Regions from separate parts of the Planococcus sp. VCh962 genome, predicted to be linked through region 4. Evidence: riboswitches for the same ligand, from Rfam matches in the RefSeq annotation. Region 4 holds a riboswitch; each other region holds the start of a gene.
What was found. Region 4 has a riboswitch for lysine ahead of dapA (4-hydroxy-tetrahydrodipicolinate synthase). Riboswitches for the same ligand answer to the same signal wherever they lie in the genome.

Region 1: another riboswitch for lysine. It lies ahead of AC3AQ9_RS16145 (Na+/H+ antiporter NhaC family protein); the one in region 4 lies ahead of dapA (4-hydroxy-tetrahydrodipicolinate synthase).
Region 2: another riboswitch for lysine. It lies ahead of AC3AQ9_RS06570 (aspartate kinase); the one in region 4 lies ahead of dapA (4-hydroxy-tetrahydrodipicolinate synthase).
Region 3: another riboswitch for lysine. It lies ahead of AC3AQ9_RS11725 (transporter substrate-binding domain-containing protein); the one in region 4 lies ahead of dapA (4-hydroxy-tetrahydrodipicolinate synthase).

Annotation. Positions count from the first base shown of each region.
Region 1 is NZ_JBYLHS010000007.1:37,849-42,047, forward strand. It holds gene AC3AQ9_RS16140 (sodium-dependent transporter) at 1-816, opposite strand, end outside; gene AC3AQ9_RS16145 (Na+/H+ antiporter NhaC family protein) at 1,009-2,586, opposite strand; lysine riboswitch at 2,703-2,885, opposite strand; gene AC3AQ9_RS16150 (bifunctional metallophosphatase/5'-nucleotidase) at 2,956-4,199, opposite strand, start outside.
Region 2 is NZ_JBYLHS010000001.1:1,294,925-1,299,123, reverse strand. It holds gene trxA (thioredoxin) at 1-305, shown strand, start outside; gene uvrC (excinuclease ABC subunit UvrC) at 356-2,152, shown strand; lysine riboswitch at 2,190-2,365, shown strand; gene AC3AQ9_RS06570 (aspartate kinase) at 2,499-3,713, shown strand; gene AC3AQ9_RS06565 (YslB family protein) at 3,957-4,199, opposite strand, start outside.
Region 3 is NZ_JBYLHS010000003.1:97,602-101,800, reverse strand. It holds gene AC3AQ9_RS11730 (amino acid ABC transporter permease) at 1-632, opposite strand, end outside; gene AC3AQ9_RS11725 (transporter substrate-binding domain-containing protein) at 696-1,538, opposite strand; lysine riboswitch at 1,675-1,858, opposite strand; gene mnmH (tRNA 2-selenouridine(34) synthase MnmH) at 1,973-3,058, opposite strand; gene AC3AQ9_RS11715 (class I SAM-dependent methyltransferase) at 3,249-3,812, opposite strand; gene pgeF (peptidoglycan editing factor PgeF) at 4,191-4,199, shown strand, end outside.
Region 4 is NZ_JBYLHS010000002.1:637,490-641,688, reverse strand. It holds gene AC3AQ9_RS10505 (STAS domain-containing protein) at 1-796, shown strand, start outside; gene dapA (4-hydroxy-tetrahydrodipicolinate synthase) at 853-1,734, opposite strand; lysine riboswitch at 1,867-2,045, opposite strand; gene AC3AQ9_RS10495 (class I SAM-dependent methyltransferase) at 2,152-2,754, shown strand; gene ypfJ (KPN_02809 family neutral zinc metallopeptidase) at 2,822-3,670, shown strand; gene AC3AQ9_RS10485 (TraB/GumN family protein) at 3,807-4,199, shown strand, end outside.

The DNA.
Region 1 (4,199 bases), on a different contig from region 4:
GATACCAGCTAGTAATTCAAAAGCTGAGTTCGCAAATCCGGTAATGAATGCATTATTCGTGATATCTGATTTCTTCGGCAAATAACTTGCATAAGTGATCATAATCGCGAAAGCAATTGAAAGACTAAAGAAAATATGCCCATAAGCCGCTACCCAGACGGTCGGATCCAATATGGCATCGAAATTAGGCTTAAAGAATGCATCAAGTCCAAGAGATGCTCCGTCAAGAGTGACAGCCCGTATTACTACAATAAGGAAAATGACCACTAAGGTCGGAATGAAAATCCGGTTCGCAAGCTCAATTCCTTTTTTAACTCCAGCAAATAGAATGCCAAGTGTTATCACCCAGACAATTGCCAGTGGAATAAGTACTCCCCATACAATTCCGCCGGTCTGGCCAGGTGTAACAGTTAATTGAAGAAAGTTATTAAATAAGAAACCTTCTGTATCTTCTCCCCATGCCTGGTTGAATGAGAAAATTGTGTAACGCATAGCCCAGGCGATAATAACCGCGTAATAGGTGGAAATGACAAATGAGACAAAGATTGCCCACCATCCCATCCATTCCAGTTTTTTTCCGCTCATTCTAAAGAATGATAGTGGAGCCGATCCACGGTATTTGTGGCCGATGGTGAATTCCATGATTAAAATAGGTATCCCTGCCGTCAGCAGAGCGAATAAGTACGGTATAAAGAATGCTCCTCCACCATTTTCATAGGCCACATACGGAAAACGCCAAATATTTCCCAGACCTACAGCCGATCCCACAGCCGCCATAATAAAACCGGCGCGCGTACCCCATTGCGAACGTTCCATTTTCCTTCCTCCTTGTTTTCTTCCATTCTCTTTCCAGAAAAATAGGAAGTTTGTATATTTTCAGATTATTTACTAATCTAAAAATAGTATAACGAGGGGGCAGTTCAAAGTAAAGATAATTTCTTAAAGTTTTTATAAAAAACTATTTCTACAATAATAAAAAAGCAGAGAACTAGTTCTCTGCTTTTTTTATCATAGCATTTTAGCGCGTTTTTCTAGTATGGTGGTTCTTCGAGACCATACAGTGAATAATATCAAGAGAATAACGATTACTGTACCTAAGGAGAAAATCAGCGATCCAGTAAAGCCTATGATGATATACCCGATAGAAGCAATGAAAGCCGCTGTCAAAGCATAAGGAAGCTGTGTCAGTACATGATCCATATGATTGCTCCCTGCCCCTGTTGAAGAGAGGATGGTTGTATCTGAAATCGGTGAACAATGGTCACCAAATACCGCACCGGCCAGAACCGCAGACAATGCCGGCAATAAGAGTTCAGGTGCAGCTTGGGCCATGATATTCCCAGCAATCGGTAAAAGAATGCCAAATGAACCCCATGAAGTGCCTGTTGAGAACGCCATAATCCCTGCCAGCACAAACAATAGAACCGGCAGAATTTCTATTGGAACATTGTTCTCAGTAACAATTTCAGAAAGGAAAATCCCTGTTTCGAGCGCTCCAATCAGATAACTTAATGACCATGCAAAAATCAGGATGAAGACGGCTCCTGCCATGGATTTAACTCCGGCAACAATCCCTTTTCCAATCCAAGTCGCACTCGCTGTTTCATTACGTTTCATTTGAAGTACATAAAGAATAATTGAAGTAAGGGCTCCTAGTAGCCCACCTATCATCAGTGAGGCTGGTACATCTGTGTTTTCAAAAATCAGCCAAATATCAGCGACCTGGCCGGCATTTTGGTATCCTGTCCAAACCATCGCACCGATTGTTCCAGCAACTAATAATAGAATCGGCAAAAGCAGATCACGGACACGTCCATGTGAATGTGACGGAAATTCTTCTTTCATTTCACCAGGTATCACTTTGTTTGGATTAAACAATTGACCGTCAACGATTGCCAGGGTCTCATGTTTTTTCATGGCTCCAAAGTCCACATCCCGTATCGCCACAAAAAAGACGATAGCCAAAGTGGCAATGGCGTAGAAGTTCATCGGCGCCATCCAGACAAAGGCTTCCAAAGCTGAGGACTGGACATAGGTCTGTTCAGCCAAAATAGTTGCTATGATACCGATAATCGCTGCTCCCCAGCTGGATACCGGTGAAATTACACAAACTGGAGCAGCAGTCGAATCGATGAAATATGCAAGTTTCGCGCGTGAAATTTTGTAGCGATCGGTAATCGGTTTAGCCACTTGTCCAACAGCCAAAGCGTTAAAATAATCATCGATAAAAATGACCATTCCGAGAATCACCGTAAGGACTTTTGCGCCTCTTCTCGATTTGATACGCTTGGATGCCCATTCAGCGAAAGCAAGGCTCCCTCCTGATAAGCTGACAAATGCAGTAATAATGCCCAATAAGAATAGGAACAAAATAATGAAAACATTATAGGCATTAAAGCCTTCGTCCCAAAAAGTGATGGCAAATGAGTTAAACAATTCCCGCAGAGCTTCCAGTGGGGCGAACGAAGTCAAGATGAGCGCTCCTGCAACGATTCCTGCCCCAAGTGACAGCAGTACACGGCGGGTCAGCAACACCATGACAATCGCAATGATTGGCGGTAAAATCGAAAAAATTGTATTTTCCATGGAAAAGATCCCTCCTGTTTTTATTAGGATGGAAGAGAAAGAAAGAAAAAAAGCTGACCGCGTCCAAATGGATACAGTCAGCTTTCTACAATTCGTCTGTGCTTCAAAACATCAAACAACCCTGTAGCTCTTCGTCTATGATTCAACACAAACGACAGTGGCATTCTTATTCAGAATACCCCCAGCTCTTTTTTCAGTGACAGCAAAAAAAGAACTTCGGCAAAACTTCCTTTTGGATGTGTTCAACGTTGTCACACTCGCACATCGGACTTATAAGTTTTGCAGCCTCTACCCATCAATTTTTAATTCTTAGTAAGCATAGCCCAATCTTATTACAAAATCAAATGTATGTTAACTTTGAATTTTCTTTCATTTCAAGGCTTTGCTGCGAAAATATTGGCTAAAGACATCCCGCAGAAATTCAGGCATAAAGTACTTTTTCGGAGCTCGTTTCAAGGAAGGGAAAAAGTAGCCGAAAGTGAACATATCCAAAGTAACCAGCTGGAAAACTTCTTCATGCCCTGCAATCTTTCCGCCAACAAGCAATTGGTGGTTTTTCATTTCCAAATTGATGCGGATGATATTGCCGAAGACCGCACCGCGAAATCCCATGCCTTTCAATTCGATATTGGGCCATTCCGCATTTAGCGACTGCTGGTAGATTTCTTTCAGTTCAGCGCCTGTCAGACTGATGAGACAAGGATTAATTGGATGAGGAAGCATTTTATGAAAATCATATCGGGTCGTTTCCCCTACAGGCATATCTTCCATAAATAATCCGGCATTGAATAAGGCACAATCAGCTCCTGAGAATTCGAGCAATGCTTCTCCGAACAATTTAGCCAGCTGGGAATCTTTGAACCATTCCGCTTTCAGTTCATCTTCATTAAAAAAGACCAACTCATTCAATTGCTCTTTCCCTTGCTCAATCAACGCATCATTAAAGTCTTCGTCCGATCCGCGAAGTGAGGCCGTTTCAATTAACTCAGCTTTTTTCTCTTGTATGGCCGGTTCAATTGTTACATGGCCGATATACATGCCGAATTTGCCGGCAGCACCGAGCAATGTGTCGCCAATCAGTTTTCCTTCGTGGAAAATATGGTGGGTATGGGCTCCCAGAATCACATCGATTTCCGGGCATAATTCCGCCAAATACTCGTCTTCTTTCACACCTAGATGAGAAAGGCAGACGATAAGGTCCGCTTCATCTTTAATGGCTTCAACGGCCTCTATAATGGCATCTTTGGCATCGGTGATTACCCATCCGAGCCGTTTGTAGAAAGGTGTAAACTCAGCCGTTGCACCGACCAGCCCAATTGTCAATCCAGCCTTGGTTTTCAGCAGCCGGTAAGGTTTTGCCCAGTCCGGTCGTTGGCCATCCGGTTCGTATAGATTGGCCACAATCACATCGAAATCCGCCTGCACATACAATTCTTCCAATTCTTCTTTTGACAGGGTTATACCTTCATTATTGCCTATGGTGACGGCATCGTACTCAGCATCGTTCAATAATTCTACGTTGCCTTTTCCGGAAGTCCCTTCAGTGTATGGATGAGACCGGTCCACATGGTCTCCGATATCAAGGATTAAACAAACATCCCCTTCTTCCTCAT
Region 2 (4,199 bases), on a different contig from region 4:
TACACGGTACAGATCAGAACTTTTCACAAGAAATCTCAGAAGGTTTAGTATTGGTAGATTTTTGGGCTACTTGGTGCGGACCTTGTAAAATGATTGCTCCAGTTTTAGAAGAGTTGGATGCAGAAATGAACGATAAAGTGAAAATCGTTAAAGTGGATGTTGACGAAAACCAAGAAACAGCCGGCAAATATGGCATCATGTCAATTCCGACTCTTTTGTTGATGAAAGACGGAGAAACAGTTGACAAAGTGGTTGGTTTCAGACCAAAAGAAGCTTTAGCAGAATTGGTTAACCAACACGCATAATTCTAAACCGGGTCCAGCAATGGTGCCCGGTTTTTTAATAGGGTGAGACTATGGCAAACGAATTAATCCAACATAAATTAGCGATACTTCCAGACCAGCCTGGCTGTTATTTGATGAAAGACCGCCAAAATACGATTATCTATGTCGGCAAGGCGAAAGTGCTGAAAAACCGCGTGCGATCGTATTTCACGGGAAGCCATGACGCCAAAACACAGCGGCTGGTAGGAGAAATCGAGGATTTTGAATATATTGTGACCAGTTCGGAAAAAGAAGCATTGATTCTGGAACTGAACTTGATCAAAAAGCATGATCCGAAATACAATATCATGCTGAAGGACGACAAAACCTATCCTTATTTGAAAATCACAGGTGAGCGCCATCCGAAGCTCATCATCACACGGCAAGTGAAGCGGGACAAAGGCAAGTATTTCGGCCCTTATCCGAATGCCTATGCCGCCAGTGAAACAAAAAAACTGCTCGACCGCTTGTATCCATTGCGAAAATGCCATACAATGCCGGACCGTGCCTGTCTTTATTACCATATGGGGCAGTGTTTGGCGCCGTGCATCAAACCGGTGGAACAGGAAACCTACCAAGATATGATTGACGGCATCACAAAATTTTTGAACGGCGGATTCCGCGAAGTCAAAGAGCAATTGGTTGAAAAAATGTCGGAAGCTGCTGAGAACCTGGAATTTGAGCGAGCTAAAGAATATCGGGACCAGATTGTCCATATCGAAACGGTTATGGAAAAACAGAAAATGGCGATGAACGATTTTACCAACCGCGATGTTTTTGCCTATGCCATCGACAAAGGCTGGATGTGCGTACAGGTGTTTTTCGTGCGCCAAGGCAAGCTGATAGAGCGCGATGTCTCGCTGTTTCCGTTATATCGCGATCCGCAAGAAGAATTTATGACCTATCTCGGCCAATTTTACGAGCAGTCGCATCATATGAAACCCAATGAAATTCTTGTGCCGGAAGGGGCAGACGCGGATTTGATCCGGGAATGGCTCGATCTCCGTGTGCTGGTGCCTCAGCGCGGCAAGAAAAAGGATTTGGTGGAATTGGCGAAAAAAAACGCGGAAATTGCCATAAAAGAGAAATTCCAACTGCTTGAGCGCCAGGAAGAACGGACAGTAGGCGCCTGCATTGAATTGGGAGAGGCTATGAATATTGAGACACCGCTCCGGATTGAAGCATTTGATAACTCCCATATCCAAGGGGCAGATGCCGTTTCAGCAATGATCACGTTTATCGATGGCAAACCGTCGAAAAAAGATTACCGCAAATATAAAACCCGCAATGCCTCGAAACCGGATGATTACGCTGCGATGCGTGAAGTGATTCGGCGCCGCTACTCGCGTGTACTAAAAGATGGCCTTCCGCTTCCGGACTTGATCGTCATTGACGGAGGGAAAGGGCAGATGGAGTCGGCTCGAGAAATCTTGGAAGACGAACTTGGTTTATCGATACCGATTGCCGGCCTTGCAAAAGATGCCAAGCACCAAACATCGCAGCTTCTTTATGGCGATCCCGTTGAAGTAGTGCCGTTAAAACGGACGAGCGAAGCGTTTTACCTGCTGCAGCGCATCCAGGACGAAGTACACCGCTTTGTTATTACGTTCCACCGGCAATTGCGCGGGAAGAATTCCATTCAATCAGCACTCGATGACTTAGAAGGCGTAGGACCAAAGCGTAAGCAACAATTGTTAAAGCATTTTGGTTCTGTCAAAAAGATAAAAGAAGCGACAATCGAAGAACTGCGCCAGGCGGGCATGCCTGAGAACCTGGCCAAATCCATTCAGCAGCATTTTGCTCAGCAGGCATTGCCAAGCGAGCAATAACATGCTATCGTAAAAACATAATTAAATCACTTGGAAAAGTGATGATAGAGGCGCGAACGTCAATAGTATCTACTCAGAGATTTGCAGAATCTGTGAAGGGTAGAGAAAGGGGCGGTCGCCGAAGTGTGCGGGATTTTTGCAAACCCGTATGCTGGTCCGGCATTTAAGAAGTGCCGGGCTGTCAGAGTTAATCTCTGGAGGGCTATCTCACATGGACGTTTTTCGTATTCGTACATGATAAAAGAGGTAGCTTGCCGTAATTTCGGCGAGCTGCCTTTTTTTATTGCCAGGCACCCGGTGCCCGGCATGTTGAGAGCCACATCTTAAAAATGTGGGAGTGGATGAAATGAAGACGATCGTAATGAAATTTGGCGGAACATCTGTTGCAACACCGGAAAAAATTATTGCAGTGGCCAAACGGGCCATCCTTGAAAAAGAAAAAGGTTATCGTGTAGTTATTGTTGTCTCAGCCATGGGCAAAACGACAGATGCGCTGCTCCAACTGGCAGGGGAAATTTCTGCTGAACCGCCGAAAAGAGAAATGGATATGCTGTTGGCAACAGGTGAGCAAGTAACGATTTCTTTGCTTGCTATGGCATTCAAATCACTGGGGCATGAAGCATTGTCGTTCACTGGATGGCAAGCAGGCATTGAAACAGAATCCGTTCCGCGCAATGCCCGCATCGAAACCATCCATACAGAGCGCTTGGAAGGTGTGCTGAATAACGGCTACTTCTGTGTGGTTGCCGGATTTCAGGGAGTTGACCGGATTGGCAACATCACGACATTGGGCCGTGGCGGCTCCGACACGACTGCAGTCGCATTGGCAGCAGCACTAGGGGCCGATAAATGCGAGATTTATACCGACGTTGATGGTGTTTATACATCAGATCCACGATCTGTGACGGGTGCACGCAAACTCGAGCAAATTTCATATGATGAGATGCTCGAACTTGCCAACCTTGGTGCAGGTGTCCTGCATCCCCGTGCGGTCGAATTTGCGAAAAACAATAAAGTCCCGTTGTCGGTCAGAGCAAGCTATTCGGATGAACCGGGCACAATCATACAAGAGGTGATCACTGTGGAGAAAAATCTTATTGTCAGAGGCGTAGCATTTGAACCGAGAATTGCACGGGTGACCGTTTCCTATGAAAAACCATTCAATGGTTCATTGGCAAGCATTTTTACAAAACTGGCAGAAAACCATATCGATGTTGATATCATTGTACAAAGCATCACGGATGAATTTCCGCCGTCTGTGTCGTTTTCCATTAAACAAGACAGCTTGGAGGAAACGAAACGGGTGCTAAATGAATTTCAGCAAGATATCCGTTTCTCCAGCGCCAACTACGAAGTGGGCTTATCTAAAGTTTCGATTGTCGGATCCGGCATGGTTTCAAATCCCGGAGTTGCTGCACAAATGTTCGATATTCTCCGCTTGCACGAGATCCCAGTGAAAATGGTCAGCACTTCAGAAATAAAAATTTCGGTTGTAGTGCCGGAAGCGGCTATGGAAAAATCAGCGAACGCTTTGCACGATGCGTTCGGCTTATCGGAATAAAAATGCAAACGTATTCGAGTGTGCTAATCCACAAAATTTTCAAGTACAATTAAAAATCCATCACGCACCATGTGTATAAAAAGCCACAATAACCATCGGATGCCGACCATAAAAATATTCTATCCACGATGTATGTCAGATAAATGACAATTAATCAGATGTTTATAATGGGAAAATGAAATTATTATTGAACAATAAGAATAGGAAAACCCACTTCATAAAAATGAAGTGGGTTTTCAGCGGTTATGCTTTTTCACGGAGATCAGTTTTCAGCGTTATACGGATTACATTTCTTTTTAATTGAACTTCTTCATAAGCTTCAGTTAAAAAACCGTCGATTATTTGTTTTTGCTGTGCCAGAAATCCAGCTTCTAATTTAAAGCAGCGCTGTTCGAATTTAGAAGGAGACAATACGTACACTAACTCACTCTTGCTCGCTTTTTCGAGTGTTAACGAGCCGAAATTAGCCTGTTGGAAAAAATCCGG
Region 3 (4,199 bases), on a different contig from region 4:
ATGAAGTAAAGAACGCAGGCGATAAAGAATGATTCGAAATAACGGAAATTATTTCCGGATACGGTTCTTGTCTGGAAGAACAATTCTGTTACCCCGATAACGCTCAACACCGCTGTATCTTTGATATTAATGACGAACTGGTTGCCGGTTGCCGGCAAAATATTGCGGATTACCTGTGGCAAAACGACGTTGATCATGGTCTGGAAATGGTTCATCCCGATGGCCTGTGCCGCTTCGAATTGCCCTTTATCGACGGAAATGATGCCGCCCCGGACGATTTCCGCCATATAGGCCCCGGTATTGATCGAGACGATGAATACAGCTGCGGTAAAGACATCCATGTCAATGCCAAAAGCCAGTGCAGATCCATAGAAAATGACCATCGCCTGTACAATCATCGGTGTTCCCCGGAAAAATTCGATATAGGCTGAAAGGAGTCCATTGATTATTTTTAAGATAATTTTCTTTATGCCCCGCTCCGGCATCGGAAAGGTGTGGATAATGCCGATAATCAATCCGATTGCGGCCCCGATCAAGGTTCCGACTACTGAAATCCATAATGTCATCACTGCTCCGCGCAGGAACATCGGCCAGTTATTGGTAAGTATAGTGATAATCCAGTCAACGCTCATAATTTTCCTCCTAAAAATAAGTAAAACCGGCTGCATGCACATGCAGCCGGCACCACCTGATCATTATTGGGCAGCTGGTTGATTTTGGATTGCAACATCCATGATTTCCTGGCGCTCTTCTTCAGAAATGCCAGCCAATGTTTCATTGATTTGTTCAGCTAATTCACTGCCTTTTTCAAGTCCGACTGCAATTGCTGTATCCTCTGGAGAGGTTTCAAAGCCATCTTCAAATTCCACCATGGCAAAATTCTCATTTGCAGCAGAAGCACTTACCGCTTCCGGCCGTTCCGACACATAGCCATCGATAACGCCGGATTCAAGCGCTACCCGCATAGCAGGGAAACTCTCCATCGCAGTCTCTTTCGAAACGCCTTCGATTTGGTCAATAACCGAATAATGGAATGTGTTTAGCTGTGCAGTTATTCTAGCTCCTTTGAAATCTGAAAGTGAAGTTGCCCCTTCGTATTCGCCGCCTTTTTTAACTACCATAACCAACTCAGACGTATAGTAATGGTCTGTAAAGTCAATAGTTGCTTTGCGCTCTTCTGTTGGAGACATACCGGCAACGATTGCATCAATTTTGCCAGAAGTCAGGGCTGGCACCAGGCCATCCCATTCCGTTTTTACAATTTCCAATTCCTTGCCCATATCTTCAGCAATTCTTTTGGCAATCTCCACATCATAACCGCCTGCATATTCAGCATTTCCTGAAATTTTCACTGCACCGTTGGAGTCATCTCCCTGTGTCCAGTTAAACGGCGCATAAGCTGCTTCCATTCCCACTTTGAATGTCTCAGATTCTTCTGATGACCCGCCGCTGCCTGCCCCTTCGTTTGATCCGCATCCTGACAATAGCAACATCGTTGACAGAAACATGGTTGAAAATAACGTCAGTTTTTTCTTCATAACTAAACTCTCCCCTTTTGTTTTTTGGCACCTTGATGGCAATTGAATATACAAAAGGGCAACTCTGCACAAAAAGACCTGAGGTAGACTCAGATCGCACTATACATAGTTGCCCTAAATCCTCTTCTTCGTCCCTGGATGAGATAGCACTTCGCAATAAATCGGGAAATCCATTGCGACAGTCCTGCAGCTATTAACTGCAGACCCAGCATGCAATAGTGAGAGCTATTGCACACTTCGGCGACCTTTCCTTCTCCTTAGAATCATCATTTTCTCGAACTCCTCTAAGGACCGTTAAACGTCGCGCCTCTACCTCACTGCAAAAAGTGTGAGGTCATATTCAATTCATGTTTTTCATAGTCTACATTGATAAATTTTATCTGTCAATCCTATTTTTATGGATGGATTCATGCAAAAAGTTCAGTGCGCTTATTTTATCGATTGAATCTATTCATCTGCTCGCTCGTACTTGCTGTTTCCCTCATTTGGAAAGGGCGTGGGATACTTTCTTTTACGGCTTGAATGGCTTCTTCAATATTGCGGACCACCAAGAACTTTTTCTGAGAATCCGGGTATTGGAGTCCTGTATGCTTGTATCGTGAATCGTAATAATGCTCCAGCAGCAGCTGAATGGCCGAAGCAAAATCGCCTGTTTCCAAATCTGATTCAATTTGCTTGGCGATGGGCATATGAATCCGCGATTTAATCCGCTGAAATGCTTCCATGCATTCTATCTTGTATTCCGAAGGACGATAATCTTCCAAAATTTCTTTCACTCGTTCTTCCATTGGCATATCAATGAACAAATGGGTGCTCCGGTTTTTCAAATCGCTTAAAAATGGTGGAATCACTACTTTTCCGATGCGGTGGCTTTCCGCTTCAAACAACACATAAGAAAAGTTCCACAGTTTTCTCAGCTGATGAACAAGAAGCGAATCAAAGACTTTCTGGTTATGCGGCTCCATCCCAATCTGGCCAAAAATAGACCCTTTATGATTGGCCATCCCTTCAAAATCAATGACGGGATAACCTTCGCCCTGCAGCGCTTTTAATATTCTTGTTTTTCCTGCTCCGGTTAAGCCATTCAAGACAAATGCTTGAGAAGGGGTTTCCTTTTGCTCCAGCTCGGCGACTACCCATTTCCGGTAAGCACGGATACCTTCTTCAAGGCGATGGACATGGACATTCATCAAGCTCAACAGAGTCGCTGTCGTTTTGCTGCGCATGCCTCCGCGCCAGCAAAATACCACCTTATCCCCTTCAACTTCTTTGAATGCCCGCACAAATTCCGGCAATTTTGCTGAAATGATTTCCAGCCCGCGTTCTTTTGCGGCTTCTACACTGACTTGTTTGTAAAGCGTTCCGATTTCCGCCCGTTCTGCATCATCAAAAAAAGGAATATTGATGCTTCCCGGTATAGTGAAGTTTTTATATTCAGATGGCGACCGGACATCAATGAGCACCATTTCTTCGTTTTCGATGACCGGAATCAGCTCTTCTACCCTAATATTACTAAACATTCTTTCTCCCCCAAAAAGCCTTGAAGCGGCTCTATAGTATGTCTCAAATTCCTCAAGTTTTATTTACAAGTATACACCCATTGAATCCATATATAAGCTTTCATGGCTTGATCAAATTAGCTTCCGCTCTTTTTGAGGAAAAGAAAAAAGCAAGCCTGATGGAGCAGGCTTGCCTTTTAATATGATTGGATTATTTAGTTGCTTCATATACCCGCATAGGAGGAAGGTTGCGCAGGAAGAATTTACCTTGGGCATTGGAAAAATAGTCCTGCAGGTAAACCATCAAATGTTCATCTTTTTGGAAAAAGGTTTGGTAAGGCAGAAACTTCCCTCCCTGCCTTAATACATGGCTTGTTCTTTTCACGATGTTTTCCCTGGTTTCTTCGTCCATCAACGAGAACGGGATGCCCGAAATCACATAATCCACTTTTTCAATCCCGTGCTGGTTGACGATCTCATGTACATTTTCCGCACTGTCGTGATGAACTTTCAAGCGCGGGTCCCGGGTGTTTTCTTTTAAGTATTCAACAAAATTATCATTGAGTTCAATCGCAATGATCATGGAATCCGGGGTTATGCGCTCGAGCAGGTAATTTGTAAATACACCTGTAGCAGGCCCGTATTCGACAATCACCACTTTTTTGCTCAAATCCATCTTTTCACACACTTCCCGTACACCCATTTTTGAAGTTGGCGTAATGGAGGCGATGTTCCGGTCCTTGATAAAGTTCTTCACGTATTCTTTTGTACTCATTTTTCTGGCCCCCTGTCCTTGATTGGTTTAGCTGTAAGCAAACTATTCACACAGAACACAGTAAAAAAATAAGAAACCTTCAATAACATGTTTTAACTTTATCCCACTTTAACAGCAAGCCAAGCTCTGAGTATATGAACCAACACTCTGTGGGAAGCCCGCTGCTTGAATCCAGTTTTTCTTTATTCTAAGATGCTATCTGGAAGGTTATTTTTATCATATACTTCCGGAAAACATAGGTCAATCTATCCCTTAGGGTTCTACCCGCTTGATGGAACAGTTTCCCATTAGAGTTTGCCGGCTATTTTTCATGCCTTCTTTCCAATACATTCCTATACAACCCTAAAGCGGTATTATATATTAAAGGAAGGTGATGACATGAAAACA
Region 4 (4,199 bases):
TAAACACCTGATTGCAGAGTTAATACAACAAGAAGCTATAAAAGATGCCAGCCAGGAAGAGCTGGAACAATATAAAGATATCCTGGAATCGGTTCTTCACTTTCGAATGGGTTTTATTGGACTTTTGGGGAAATCCATTCAAAATTTCCTGGATCCTGAAACAGTTTTCAATGAAATTTCACAGTGGGGAGATGCGACCGGGAACTATTTTCTAAAGGAAGGCATGTCACTTGCAGATGCATTGGCGGAAACATCGCTTTACCGAAGACATATCGGAAAAGTGATCAAGACCGAAGCCGTGCACGAGAAAATGCCGCTAGAGACCCTTTTTGGAACAATGGAATTTTTCCATTCTTTGCTGGACCATGCAGCACATTCGTACAGTTCAGCTTATATCAATTCTTATCAAAAGAATTTAGCCGATGCACGAAAAGAATTTCTCGAGTTGTCATCGCCGGTTGTGCCGGTGAATGACCAAATTGCAATCCTGCCGATTGTAGGTGCCATTGAAGTGGACCGGGCCCAGCATATTCTGGAGCAATCGCTGCTTGCGGCTGGCCGTTTGAAGGTTTCTACTCTCATTATCGATTTATCAGGCGTAATAAAAGTCGACTCGATGGTGGCGGAACAAATCATTAAGTTGACCGAATCACTGAAGCTTGTCGGCGTACAGGCGGTGTTGACCGGCATCCGGCCGGAAATTGCACAGACCATGATTCAGCTGGGCATCGATGTCAGCCAGCTGGCACTTGGCGGAAGTTTGAAGCAGGCCTTCAAGAGATTGACAGAAGTATAATCAAAGCATATAAAAAACCGCTGAGGCCATAGCTTCAGCGGTTTTGTCTTAATGGGTCAAGAATTTACAGTGCGGCCAGATAGAACCTTACGCAAGGTTAGAGTTTCTTGTTCGTTCAAAGGAATCATCGGCAGACGGACACCGCCAACTTGGACGCCTGAGAGGTTCAAAGCTGTTTTCACCGGCACCGGATTCGGGGCAGCGAACAATGCATTCATGACTGGCAGCAATTTGCGGTGTGCCGCTGCTGCCGCTGCATTGTTGCCGTTGCGGAAGTTCGAAATCATATCCCGCATCTCATTGCCGATGATGTGGGCTGCGACAGAAACAATGCCATTTCCGCCGATTGCGAGAATCGGCAAAGTTAAGCTGTCATCTCCACTATAAAGCGTGAAGGAATCGGGTGTGCGTTCAATAATTTCAGCGGCAGCATCCAGATTGCCGCTCGCTTCTTTGATGGACACGATATTGTCAATTGCCGATAGGCGGACGACTGTATCGACGGTCAAATTGACGACGCTGCGCCCTGGAATATTGTAAAGCATGATTGGCAGGCCGGTAGAGGATGCAATCGCTTCAAAATGCTGGAACATGCCTTCTTGTGAAGGTTTGTTGTAATACGGCGTAACGAGCATAATGCCATCTACTCCGATATCTTCTGCCTGCTTAGTCAAGGCGATGGATGCGCGTGTATTGTTCGATCCCGTTCCAGCGATGACAGGAATGCGGCCCTTCGCGGTTTCCACGACAAATTTAAAAAGTTTCACTTTTTCTTCTGATGATAAAGTCGGTGATTCTCCGGTCGTGCCGGCAACCACTACTCCGTCTGAACCGTTTGCGATCAAATGCTCCACTAAGTTTTTAGTTGCGGGAAAGTCGATTTCTCCATTTGCATCAAACGGAGTAACCATTGCTGTGATAATTTGGCCGAAATTCATAATACCACCCTTTTCTTGGTTTTTTGTCAAAAATCAGAGGTGATGGACCAGTCGCATATTAAAGAGAAACAAAAAAGCAGCAACGAGGGTCTCGTTGCTGCCGTAGAAACAATGTTTATCCACCGTTTCTTTGCGTCAGATAGCCCTCCATATAGTCACCTATATGACAGTCCTGCATTTATTAGATGCAGACCCAGCGGAGTCGACTATGAGTGTCTAACCGCTTCGGCAAATCCCCCTTTCCATAAACGTCATCGGAGCTCATACTCCTCGATTTATATACTGATGGTTTTTGCACCTCTATCCTCACTCCATAAAATCTGAAGCAAGAAAATATTGAATTAGCTTCACCTTACCAAACTCTTTGGCCGATTGCAAGAGCCGTAATTATTATTTTACCGTAAGGAGCAGATGACAATGAATGAACGCCAATACGATGAAATGTTGAATATCCGGACTTCCGAAAACCAGCAAGGCTTCCATGAATCTCTTCACCATAACCGTTATGAGCCGACGCCTTATGCCTTGCTGGAAATCCTTTTTAGCCATTACAGGCTGTCCAAGGAAGACCGGCTGGTCGACTACGGCTGCGGCAAAGGGCGGCTGAACTTTTACGTACACTCTTTATTCGGAGTGGAAACCGTGGGAGTCGAGATGGACGAAACCTTTTATAGGGAAGCACTCGATAACCGGACGGCTTACGGGAAAAAGCGGAAAAAAGCGAAAGGAAAAATTGAGTTTTGCTGCTGCCTTGCGCAAGATTATAAAGTGGATGCGAAAGACAACCGGTTCTATTTTTTTAATCCTTTTTCGGTTCAGATCTTTATGGCAGCCGTCAACAATATTTTGAAATCTGTAGAGCAGGTACAGCGTCCGGTAGATGTGATCCTATTTTTCCCATCGGAAGATTATATTGATTATTTGGAGCACCAGACTCTTTTTGAACTGTTTGAAGAGATCCCGTTGCCGGGAGCAGGCCGCAATTTTCGGGAACGCTTTTTAATCTACCGCCTCCAATAAGTTGGATTAGAGATCCAGTGGATTGGGGTATAGGCTTAAAAAGTGCAATTCGTGAGGAGCGATTTTTATGAAATGGAAAGGCAGGCAGGGCAGCAGAAACGTCGAGGACCGGCGCGGTTCGTCAGGCGGCAAGATGGTAGCGGGAGGCGGAATCGGGGGATTGCTCATCGTCCTGCTGGTGGCATTTCTTGGCGGGGATCCGGGAGTCCTTTTGAACGAACTCGGTACCGGCGCAGGCACGCAGTCAAGCGAACCTTATGTCGAAACCGAGCAGGAGCAGGAACTCGCTGATTTTGTCTCGGTTGTGCTGGCGGATACCGAAGCCGTATGGTCGGAAGTTTTTGCCGAGCAGGGCTTGGAATATGTTGAGCCGACGCTCGTGCTTTTTAATGGCAGCGTCGAGTCTGCCTGCGGTACAGCGGGAGCGGCAGTCGGGCCGTTTTATTGTCCAGGCGACCAGAAACTGTACATTGACTTAAGTTTTTACAATGAACTGCAGCAGCAATTCCAGGCACCGGGCGACTTTGCAATGGCATATGTCATTGCGCATGAAGTCGGGCACCATGTGCAGAACTTGCTTGGCGTCATGGAGCAGGTGCAGCCGCTCCGCAGCCAATTAAGCGAAGAAGACTATAATAAGCTGCAGGTAAGGCTGGAATTACAGGCTGATTACTATGCAGGCGTCTGGGCGCATCATGCTCAAGGCATGGACCTTTTGGAAGAAGGGGATCTGGAAGAAGCCTTGACGGCGGCAAGTGCGGTCGGGGATGACACCATCCAGAAACGGGCACGCGGTTATGCAGTGCCGGAAAGTTTTACGCACGGCACATCTGAACAGCGCAAGCGCTGGTTCTATAAAGGCTTCGATACGGGAACTATCCAAGGCGGCGATACGTTCAATGCAAAAAATCTTTGACACTTTTTCGCTGAAAAAAAACCGTGAAACGAAGAGTGTTGCATTGATATTTTCGGCATTGTGATTCATTATTGAAATAGACAGTCTTTTCGTGTAAATACGGAAAGAAATTAAGTTCAATGAAGGAAGAAAATTTATGCATGAAGATAATATTACACGCATACAACTCGACGGACGCGAATTGATTTTGATCGGCACGGCGCACGTTTCCCGCCAAAGTGCAGAACAGGTCAAACAAGTCATTGAAGCGGAACGGCCGGACTCAGTGTGCATTGAACTTGATGCGCAGCGGTACCAGTCGGTTACCGATAACAGCAAGTGGAAGGAAACCGATATTTTCAAAGTCATCAAAGAAAAGAAATCAAGTCTCCTGCTGATGAACCTGGCGATTTCATCTTTCCAGAACCGCATCGCTGATCAGTTCGGCATCAAGCCGGGGCAGGAAATGATTCAGGGGATTGAATCTGCCAAGGAAACCGGTGCTGAACTGGTACTGGCGGACCGCAATATCCAAGTGACGTTTTCACGG